Regions from separate parts of the Clostridium bornimense genome, predicted to be linked through region 1. Evidence: riboswitches for the same ligand, from Rfam matches in the RefSeq annotation. Region 1 holds a riboswitch; each other region holds the start of a gene.
The links. A riboswitch is a leader RNA that binds a small molecule or an ion and turns the genes downstream of it on or off. The one in region 1 is predicted to bind cobalamin.
Positions count from the first base shown of each region.

Region 2: it holds a riboswitch for cobalamin, as region 1 does, so the genes downstream of both, CM240_RS02375 (sirohydrochlorin cobaltochelatase) here and CM240_RS15970 (energy-coupling factor ABC transporter permease) in region 1, are expected to answer to the same signal.
Region 3: it holds a riboswitch for cobalamin, as region 1 does, so the genes downstream of both, CM240_RS05695 (ABC transporter substrate-binding protein) here and CM240_RS15970 (energy-coupling factor ABC transporter permease) in region 1, are expected to answer to the same signal.

Region 1 covers NZ_HG917869.1:557,629-560,916, reverse strand. The annotation lists gene rodA (rod shape-determining protein RodA) at 1-493, shown strand, start outside; gene CM240_RS15975 (energy-coupling factor ABC transporter substrate-binding protein) at 706-1,014, opposite strand; gene CM240_RS15970 (energy-coupling factor ABC transporter permease) at 1,007-1,762, opposite strand; cobalamin riboswitch at 1,896-2,083, opposite strand; gene CM240_RS15965 (energy-coupling factor ABC transporter ATP-binding protein) at 2,116-2,943, opposite strand; gene cbiQ (cobalt ECF transporter T component CbiQ) at 2,955-3,288, opposite strand, start outside.
Region 2 covers NZ_HG917868.1:520,802-524,089, forward strand. The annotation lists gene CM240_RS02370 (SurA N-terminal domain-containing protein) at 1-942, shown strand, start outside; cobalamin riboswitch at 1,119-1,315, shown strand; gene CM240_RS02375 (sirohydrochlorin cobaltochelatase) at 1,481-2,308, shown strand; gene CM240_RS02380 (cobyrinic acid a,c-diamide synthase CobB) at 2,308-3,288, shown strand, end outside.
Region 3 covers NZ_HG917868.1:1,291,735-1,295,022, forward strand. The annotation lists gene cobD (threonine-phosphate decarboxylase CobD) at 1-29, shown strand, start outside; gene CM240_RS16805 (alkaline phosphatase family protein) at 22-1,041, shown strand; cobalamin riboswitch at 1,085-1,260, shown strand; gene CM240_RS05695 (ABC transporter substrate-binding protein) at 1,400-2,311, shown strand; gene CM240_RS05700 (FecCD family ABC transporter permease) at 2,304-3,288, shown strand, end outside.

The DNA of each region.
Region 1 (3,288 bases):
ATATCAAAAAGAACGTATTATGACTTTTATAGATCCTTCAAGAGATCCTTTAGGAAAGGGATATCATGTGATACAATCTAAAATTGCTATAGGATCTGGTGGATTTACTGGAAGTGGATATAAAAATGGAAGTCAAACAAAAGGTGGATTTATCCCAGAAGCATGGACTGATTTTATTTTCTCAGTAGTTGGCGAAGAATGGGGATTTATTGGCTCTTTTGGTCTTTTGATGCTGTATGGAATTATGATTTTTAGAATGATTAATATAGCTAAGGAATCAAAAGATGTTTTTGGATCAATACTTGTAGCTGGGGTTACAGGATCGATGTTATTCTCAATTTTAGAGAATATGGGTATGAGTATTGGATTAATGCCGATAACAGGGATAACACTACCTTTTATGAGTTATGGAGGTAGTTCTATGCTTGTATATTTTATGAGTTTAGCACTTGTTTTAAATGTTGGTATGAGACATAAAAAAATTAATTTTTAGTGAAAACAACAAAAGGTATCATTGAAAGAGGTAACTGAAAAGTTAGTTTTGCAATAATCCCATTTTACAAGGTGAAAATGTATTTTAATATAGATTCCACATTTAGGTGCAAACAAATCTAGATAGAAGGAATATAAAAAACCAGAAATTTAAGCTGTAATTTCTGGTTTTTAAAAGTAACAATATAGAAATACTATACATTATAAAATTTTCTAATTATTTTCCAACTTTTTTCGTTCTACGAAACGACCCATGAAGAAGGAAATTATACCAACACCAATTCCTGTTTGTACACAAAATAGAAGGCTTTCAACCTCTCCAGGAAGTTCACCATCGATAAGGGTTTCCATAATTGGAGTGAACCAAGGCTCGTGTTCTTCACCTTGAATTTCACTGATCATAACACTTCCAGCATCATCAGAGCCACCAAATTCAGCACCTTTTAAGGTGAATAAAGGAATAATTGCAATGGCAGCAGCAATTACTAACAATATAAGTACAGTTCTTTTATTTTTACTCATGAATCTTATCCCCCTTTAAAAAACCTAAAATAGTTAATTCAGATTTTGCATATGTTTCAAGTGCCATAACTATTATTACAGTAAGGATACCTTCTATAATAGCTAATGGTAATTGTGTTGGAGCAAATACGCCTAAAAATTTTACAATAGAAGCAGGTATACCGCCTTCTGGTGATGGATAAGCCATAGCTAATTGTAAACTAGTTATACAATAAGTAGCTAAATCTCCCATAGCAGCAGCAAGGAAAACAGCTACTTTTCTATTACATTTAAACTTAATGGATAATTTATAAAGTGCGAAAGATATAATTGGACCAGCTATTGCCATAGAAAATGTATTAGCTCCTAATGTAGTTATTCCACCATGAGCTAATAAAATAGCTTGGAATAAAAGGACTATTATTCCTAAAATACTGACAGCAAAAGGTCCAAATAATATTGCACCAAGGCCTGTACCAGTCATATGTGAACAACTTCCAGTTACTGATGGTATTTTTAGTGATGATATTACAAAGATAAAGGCTCCAGCCATAGCTAAGATAGTTAGTGACTTTCTGTTAGCAGAGACAGTTTTCTTTATAGAAATAAAGCCTAAAATAAGAAATGGTAATGAGATTAGTCCCCAAGTTACACAATACTTAACTGGAAGATATCCTTCCATGATATGCATTGCATTTGCTATAGGATTAATACTGAATACTGTAGCAAAAATAATTGCAAAGATGGTAAGTTTTTTGTGATTTTTCATTGTGATTCCTCCTTAAAATAAAAAAAGACACATTAACTAATGATTCCCAGTCATTAGAATTGCATCTTAAACTAACACTTTTTAATATTAAAAAAGTGTTCTACTAAATATTTAGTCATCGCTCGTAACTAAATATCTTCGTATGCAAAAGGCAGGTATTCTGACTCTGGCTTCAAACATTATATCTTGTCTTCCCAGTTTCCCAGTGACATAAAATTAAGATACAACTATACCAACACAGCGGCGGGACCGTAAGGGACTTTCACCCTTTTCCCTATTATCCTGCGGAGAAACACAGGCACCTTTTGCATTTAAATTGTAATTAATAACCACTTATATATTACAATGGCATTCTATAAATTGTCAATTAATAATTTCATCTCATCTATAGTTCTTGGATAAGATAAGGTTGTCACATTATTTTTTTCTTTAAGCATCTCATATACATCAAATAATATTGGTGTTTTTAAATTTGCTTCTTTTAAAATACTTTGATTTTTAAAGATATTAACAGGTATATCGTCGGCAATTATTGTACCATTAGCAAATAAGATAATACGGGTAGCCCACTTATATGCAAAATCTACATCATGGGTAGAAATTAATAGAGTTTTTCCATCATCATAAAGTTTACTTAGTACATCTTCAAGTAAATTAATATTTAAAGGATCCAGTGATGCTGTTGGTTCATCAAATATTATTATCTCAGATTTCATTGCAATTATATCGGCAATAGTGACACGCTTTTTTTCACCACCACTGAGGTAATGGGGAGGCCTGTCCTTAAGAGATGTAATATTCATGTATTCTAAGGATTCGGTTACTCTAGACTTTACTTCTTCAATAGGAAGCTTCATATTCATAGGACCAAAGGATACCTCAGAGAAAACTGTTGAAGCTATAATTTGATTATCAGCATCTTGAAACACCATACCGATATTTTTTCTTAAAGTATTTAGATTCTTGGAAGTCATTATAATTCCATCATAAATAATATCACCACTATCAGGATGTAAAACACCATTGAGATTAAGAAAAAAAGTAGATTTTCCAGCACCATTTGCACCAAGAAAAGCTATTTTTTCGCCTTTGTTAATAGATAAGGTAATATTATTTAAAGCTTTCTTATCAGAATTGTAGCTGTAGTTCAAATTTCTTATTTCTAATATTGGATTCTTCATTATATCACCTCTTATTTAGTTATTATCCATAGTATTATTAAAAGAATAAAATACCCCACTGAATATAATAATTGAGAAATTTTTAATGGCTTGGCTTCTTCTAAAAATAGCATTTCCCCATTGTAACAACGAGATTCTATAGCATCATAGTAACCATTTGCTTTTTTTATTGATAATATCAATAAGTTTCCAGCAGTTCTACCGAAGGATAAGCAAGAAGTTTTAAAGTCCACATAACCAAGTCGGGATTTAGCAGAAGTTTTCATTTTGCTATGAATATCCATTAATACAAAGATAAATCTATAAATCATATTCATTAGCTCTATAATTATACTAGGAATATGA
Region 2 (3,288 bases), on a different replicon from region 1:
TGTGCTGTGCTAGAAAAGACTGATAAAGCTAAAGGAAAACAAATAGTTGCAAAGGTTGGAGATACTGTAATAAAGAGATCTCAAGTAGAGAGTGAATTAAAAGATTATGAAGCAACTCTAATAGAAAACTATGGAGAAGATTTTCTTAAGGATGATACAGCAAAATCATACTATGAATCTGCAAAACAAAGTAAATTAGATGAATTAGTTTATAATGAATTGGTACAGATGTATATAAAAGATAATAATATCGAAGTTAACGATGAGGATAAAGAAAAATATGTTGACGAACAAATGGAATATTATAAGAGTGCTTTAGGGGCTACTGATGATGATTTTGAAGAAAAGGCAAAGGCTCAATTTAATCTTACTTTAGATGAAATGAAAGAGGTATTAGGGGAAATGTATTATTCTAAAGTTGCTGGAGAACACTTATTAGAAGTAAGTTCTAATGAATCAGCAATGGAAAAGTATAAAGAAGACAATAAAGAAGATTATGATGCTATGGAAAACCAAAAAGCTGTTCTTTATATTGTAAATTCAGACAAAGAAAAAATTGAAGCTGCTAAGAAAGAATTAGATGCAGGAAAATCAATTGATGAGATAGCTGCAACATACTCAACAGATTCAGGAGCAAGTAATGGTGGGTTCTTTGGATTTATGGATACAGATTCAGAAGACATGTCTAGTATAGATGCTAACTTCGTTGAAGCAGTAAAGAATTTAAATGTTGGTGAAAAATCAGATATAGTAGAGTCTACTAAAGATGATGATGGAAATTTAAAGTTTGGGTATTTCTTAATTCAAATTGTTGATAGAGAAACTGGACTTAAATATCAATTAAAACAAGATATACTTACTAATGGTGTAGAAGCTAAATTAAAATCAATATATAAAGATAAATTAGAAACAGATAAATATAAAGATAATTTAAATAATTAGTAGTTTTTATAGTGTAATAATACGTTATAAAAGAGACTATAATATATGGGTATTGCATGATATTTTATAAATAAATGTTGTGCAATACCTATTATTTTATAGAATTAATAGCAGGTGATTTATGATGATTGTTAATATGTTGTGAATTATAATGATATAGTGTATAATTACCTTAATTAAATAGGACAATTTTGGGTTTTTGAATATAATCTTAATTATTCAAAATTAAAAGGGAAAGTGGTGAAAGTCCACTACAGCCCCCGCTACTGTAAAAGCAGACAAATCTTCATTTATCCACTGACTACTTTTGTTGGGAAGGAGAAGAGGCGGTTGATGCTTAAGTCAGGAGACCTGCCTAAAGTTATGCTTACTTCGGTGGGAAGGCAAAAGCAAAATTCAGTAAAAGTGGAGACCTAAGTAGATTATACTTTAGGTTTTATTATTGATAAAAAATGAGCTGTCGCACGAAGGCGTGTGACAGCTTTTTTTAGTACTTGTGCTCTGTGCCTTCTAAGCTGTGTTCTAGAAAGGAGTTTTTATGAAAAAAGCAATTTTAGTTATAAGTTTTGGAACTAGTTACATAGAGGCTCTAAAAAGCTCAATTGAAAGGGCTGAGGAGTCTATAAGAAATTATTTTATTAATTATGAGGTGAGAAGGGCTTTTACTGCACATAGGATTATAAAAAAGCTTAATGATAAATATGGTATGGATATAGATGCTCCCGAGGATGCTTTAGAGAAATTATATAATGAAGGTTACGAAGAGGTGATAATGCAACCATTGCATATAATACCGGGAGAGGAATTTCAGTATATAAATAAGGTTAGGCTTCAATATGAGGGAAAGTTTAATTCTTTAAAGTTAGGAAGACCTATATTTTATTATCAAGGGGTAGAAGGTATACCTAATGATTATTCTTTATTTATTGATGCTGTTAAAAATATCTTTCTAGATGAGGAAGCTGTTGTTATGGTAGGGCATGGTACTGCAAATCCTAGTAATGCTGTTTATGGATGTCTTCAATCAGTGTTAGAAGATGAGGGATATAACAATATTTTTGTAGGTACTGTAGAAGGATATCCAACAATAGAAACTGTTATTAAAAGAGTAAAAAGTAAAAATATTAACTCCGTTAAGTTAATACCACTTATGTTGGTAGCAGGAGATCATACTTTAAATGATATATCCTCTGATGATGAAGGATCATGGAAATCAATGCTAGAGAAGGCCGGGATAGAAGTTAAAACATATCCTCATGGTCTTGGAGAGTTAGATAGTTTCAATAAATTATATATCACTAGAATAGAGGATATTATAGAAGGAAGATATATTTCTATTGGTGAAACAAAGAAAGGGCATAGATAATGAAAAGTGTAATGATTTCTTCAAATAGAAGTGGTGGAGGAAAGACTACTGTAACATTAGGATTAATGAAGGCATTAAAAAATAGAGGATATAAGGTTCAGGGGTATAAAACTGGGCCAGATTATATAGATACTGCATTTCATAGTGAGGTTACAGGGGTACCATCAAGAAATTTAGATTTATATCTTATGGGAGAAGATGGTGTAAAAGCAGCATTTTCTAGAGGTGAAGGTGATTTAGCAGTAATTGAAGGTGCTATGGGATTATATGATGGTAAAGGATTAGATGAGGAATATTCAAGTTATAGTATATCAAAGGCATTAGGTGATATACCTATAGTTCTAGTATTAACGGCTGAAGGTCAAAGTGTAACTTTATGTGCAGAAATAGAAGGACTTAAGAATTTTAGAAATGCCAATGTTGTTGGAGTGATATTAAATAATATATCAGAGGGATATTATAATTTATTAAAGCCAGCAATAGAAATAAACTGCGGTATAAAAGTTTTTGGATATTTACCTAGAGAAGAAAAAATAGAATTATCTAATAGACATTTAGGTTTAGTACAGAGTATTGAGGTAGATAATCTTTTTGACAAGATTGATATAATTGCTGATATGATGGAAAAATATATCGATTTAGATGAAATACTGAAAATCTTTAAAGAAGTAAATCAATACGAAGATTTATTTCATATGAAGGATAAAAAAATTAAAATTGCCGTTGCTTATGATAAGGCTTTTAGATTTTATTATAAAGAAAATTTAGAATTATTAGAGGAGATAGGAAAAGTTATTTATTTTAGCCCATTAAGGGATGAGAAATTGCCAAGTAATATAGATTTTCTTTATTTAGGTGGAGGTTATCCAGAGGTATTTAAGGAAGAGTTAAATAAGAATTTTTCTATGAGAAATTCAATAAGAGAAGCATTAGAGGACGGGCTTAGATGTTACGGAGAATGTGGTGGGCTTATGTACCTT
Region 3 (3,288 bases), on a different replicon from region 1:
AATTATTAGAAGAAGTGTTAAATGAGTAAAAAGAAAGTATTAATAATTATAGATGGATTAGAGGAAAATGAAAATGAATTTTTGGTAGATGTATTGAAAAAAGATGTAAAAAATACATCTATTGGTATTGATGAAAAGATAGTCGATACTGGAGTTAATGGATTTAAATCAGAAAGCTTAATTTGTATATTAAACATACTTGGATATCCAGCTAATATATATAAAATTTATGAAAGAGCATATTTTGAATCTATAGCTAGAGGTTATAGTAAATTAGAAAAAAAGACTATATTACGTTGCAATATAGTTAAAATATCAGATAATAGATTAATAGATTTCACCGGAGGTATATCAAAAGAAATTGGGAAAATGCTTATTGATAGAATACAAGAAACTATTCCTTATATTCAGCATTGTAGTTCTTATAAAAATTTAATTTTTTTAGATGAGCCATACCAATATATAAAGTCAATTCAATTGCCACCACCGCATTTTAGCATAGGTAAAGTTATTGATAATAGAAATGATAGAAATATTATTACGGAGATTATGGATAAATCTAGAAAAATATTTAGTGATTTAGGATACACAAATCTTCTATTATGGCCATGGGGAGCATCAAAAAAAACTACGTTGCCCAGCTTTTATATAAAGCATGGATTAAAAGCTGCTGTTGTATCAGGTATCGACTTAGTTAAAGGAATAGGAAAGGTGTTAGATATGGTAGTCCCTAATATAGATGATGCTACTGGAGATATAGATACAAATTTAGAAAATAAGTTAGAGATGACTTTAAAACTTTTAAAGGAAAAAGATTTTATATTATTACATATAAATGGGTGTGATGAAGCTGCACATCGTAAAGAATATGATAAAAAAATCATGTTTTTTAATAGAATAATTAAAGTTGTAATAGAGCCTCTATTGAGTGAAGTTGATAATAACTTTGAAGTAATAGTAGGAAGTGATCATATTACAAATTCAGTTACAGGAGAGCATGCTGATGGAAAAGTGAAATTTATTGGTTTTAAAGTTAAGTGAAGAGTTTGTATTGACAATAATAGCTTAAAATAATATAATCAATAAGAAAATTGACATAGAATGTGTTATAGACTTAATAGGGAATAAAGTGAAAATCTTTAACTACCCCAGTAACCGTGAAACTGACGAAATCTTTATTATAGCCACTGCGAAAGCGGGAAGGTAAGAGAGAGTAGGATGAAGTAAAGTCGGGAGACCTGCATTTTATGATGAATTATTATCTTCTGAGGGTGGGATAATAATATATACTATTTTTGAACATAAAGATAAAATAACCCCTGGGTTATTTTTATTTTTTTGTGCAAAATATGTATACATATATGTAAATTCCTTCAATAAAAACGTGAGGAGAATAAAAATGAAAAAAACAAAAAAATTTTTATCACTAATATTGCTAATAGCAATGTTAACACTTTCATTAATTGGATGTGGAAGTGAAAAATCTATTACTATGGAAGATAGGGAAGGAACTAAGTTTACTTTACCTTCTAAAGTAGAAAAAATTATTTCGACAGCACCATCAAATACAGAGGTATTAGTAGAATTAGGATTATCGGATAAACTAGTTGCCATAGATAAATATTCTACAGACATAGAAGGTATAGATAAGGATTTACCTACAATTGATTTTAGAAATCCCGATGCTGAAACAATTATATCTTTAGAGCCTGACATTATAATAGCTTCAGGACATAATAAAACTGGAAATGAAGATCCATTTGCAGCAATAAAAGAAGCTGGTATTACAGTTGTATATATTCCAAGTAGTGATAGTATTGAAGGTGTATATAAAGATATAAGCTTTATTGCTGATATAACTGGTACTGAAGAAAAAGGTGAAAAAATTATAGATGATATGAAGAAGGAGATTTCAAAAATTGCTGATATAGGTAAAACTATTACTGATAAGAAAAAAGTATATTTTGAAATAGGTTCTTCATCAAGTTTATTTAGCTTTGGTAAAAATACATTTTTAAATGAAATGATAGAATTAATAGGTGCTGAAAATATTTTAGGCAATGAAGAAGGTTGGGTATCTCCAAGTGAAGAAATTATTATTAAAGACAACCCAGATGTTATTTTGACAAATGAGCCTGTAGACAATATTATAGATACTATTAAAAATAGAGAAGGATGGGGAGAAATAAATGCAGTAAAGAATAACAATGTTTATCTTATTGATAAAAATGCATCATCTAGACCTTCTCAAAATATAATTAAAGCATTAAAGGAAATGGCTAAAGCCATTTATCCAGAGAAATATGAATAGGAATAGAAAAATATTATTGATATCTATATTTATAGCTATTTTAGTAATTTGTATTGGAACTTCCATTGGAAGTTCCAATATTAATATACAAGATGTTATATCAATAATATTAAATAAAATGTTTAAAATTCCTCTTTTAGAGGGAATAGAAGAAAGATATGTATCAATAATATGGAAACTTAGGTTACCAAGGGTATTGTTAGCTTTCCTTGTTGGAGCGGCTTTATCTGTAAGTGGAGTTGTTATACAATCAATTTTAAAAAATTCATTGGCATCACCATATACTCTAGGAATATCTTCTGGAGCATCATTAGGAGTTGGTATAGTAATTGTAACTGGCATAACTATTCCTATATTAGGAGTATTAATGTTACCAATAGTAGGTTTCTTATGTGGCCTTATTACAGTTTTTGCTGTGGTGTTATTTGCATCAAGAGTAGATAAAACTATGGGAAATAATACATTAATTTTATCTGGAATGGTATTTTCATTATTTGCAAATGCAATATTAACAACAATAACTGCTTTATGTAGTGAAAATATTGAAAGTATAAGTCTTTGGCAAATGGGCTCTTTTTCTTTAAAAGGATGGTCTTATGTAAAAGGTGGTAGTATATTTTTTATAATAGGTTTTATTGGTGTTATGTTATATGCTAGAGAAATGGATATTTTATCTTTTGGAGAAGATCAAGCAAAATCTATTGGAGTAGAGACGGAGAGGGTAAAAAAGAAATTATTATTTTTAGTAGCAATTTTAACAGGAACATCTGTAGCTTTAAGTGGTGTTATCGGTTTTGTAGATCTTATAATACCTCATCTAGTTAGGAAGGTTGTAGGTTCAAAACATATTTATGTTGTGCCTATGGCATTACTTTTTGGAGGATCATTTATGGTAATAACAGATTTAATTGCAAGAACAGTGGTAGTACCATCGGAGCTACCAGTAGGTGCAATAACTGCATTGATAGGAGCACCGT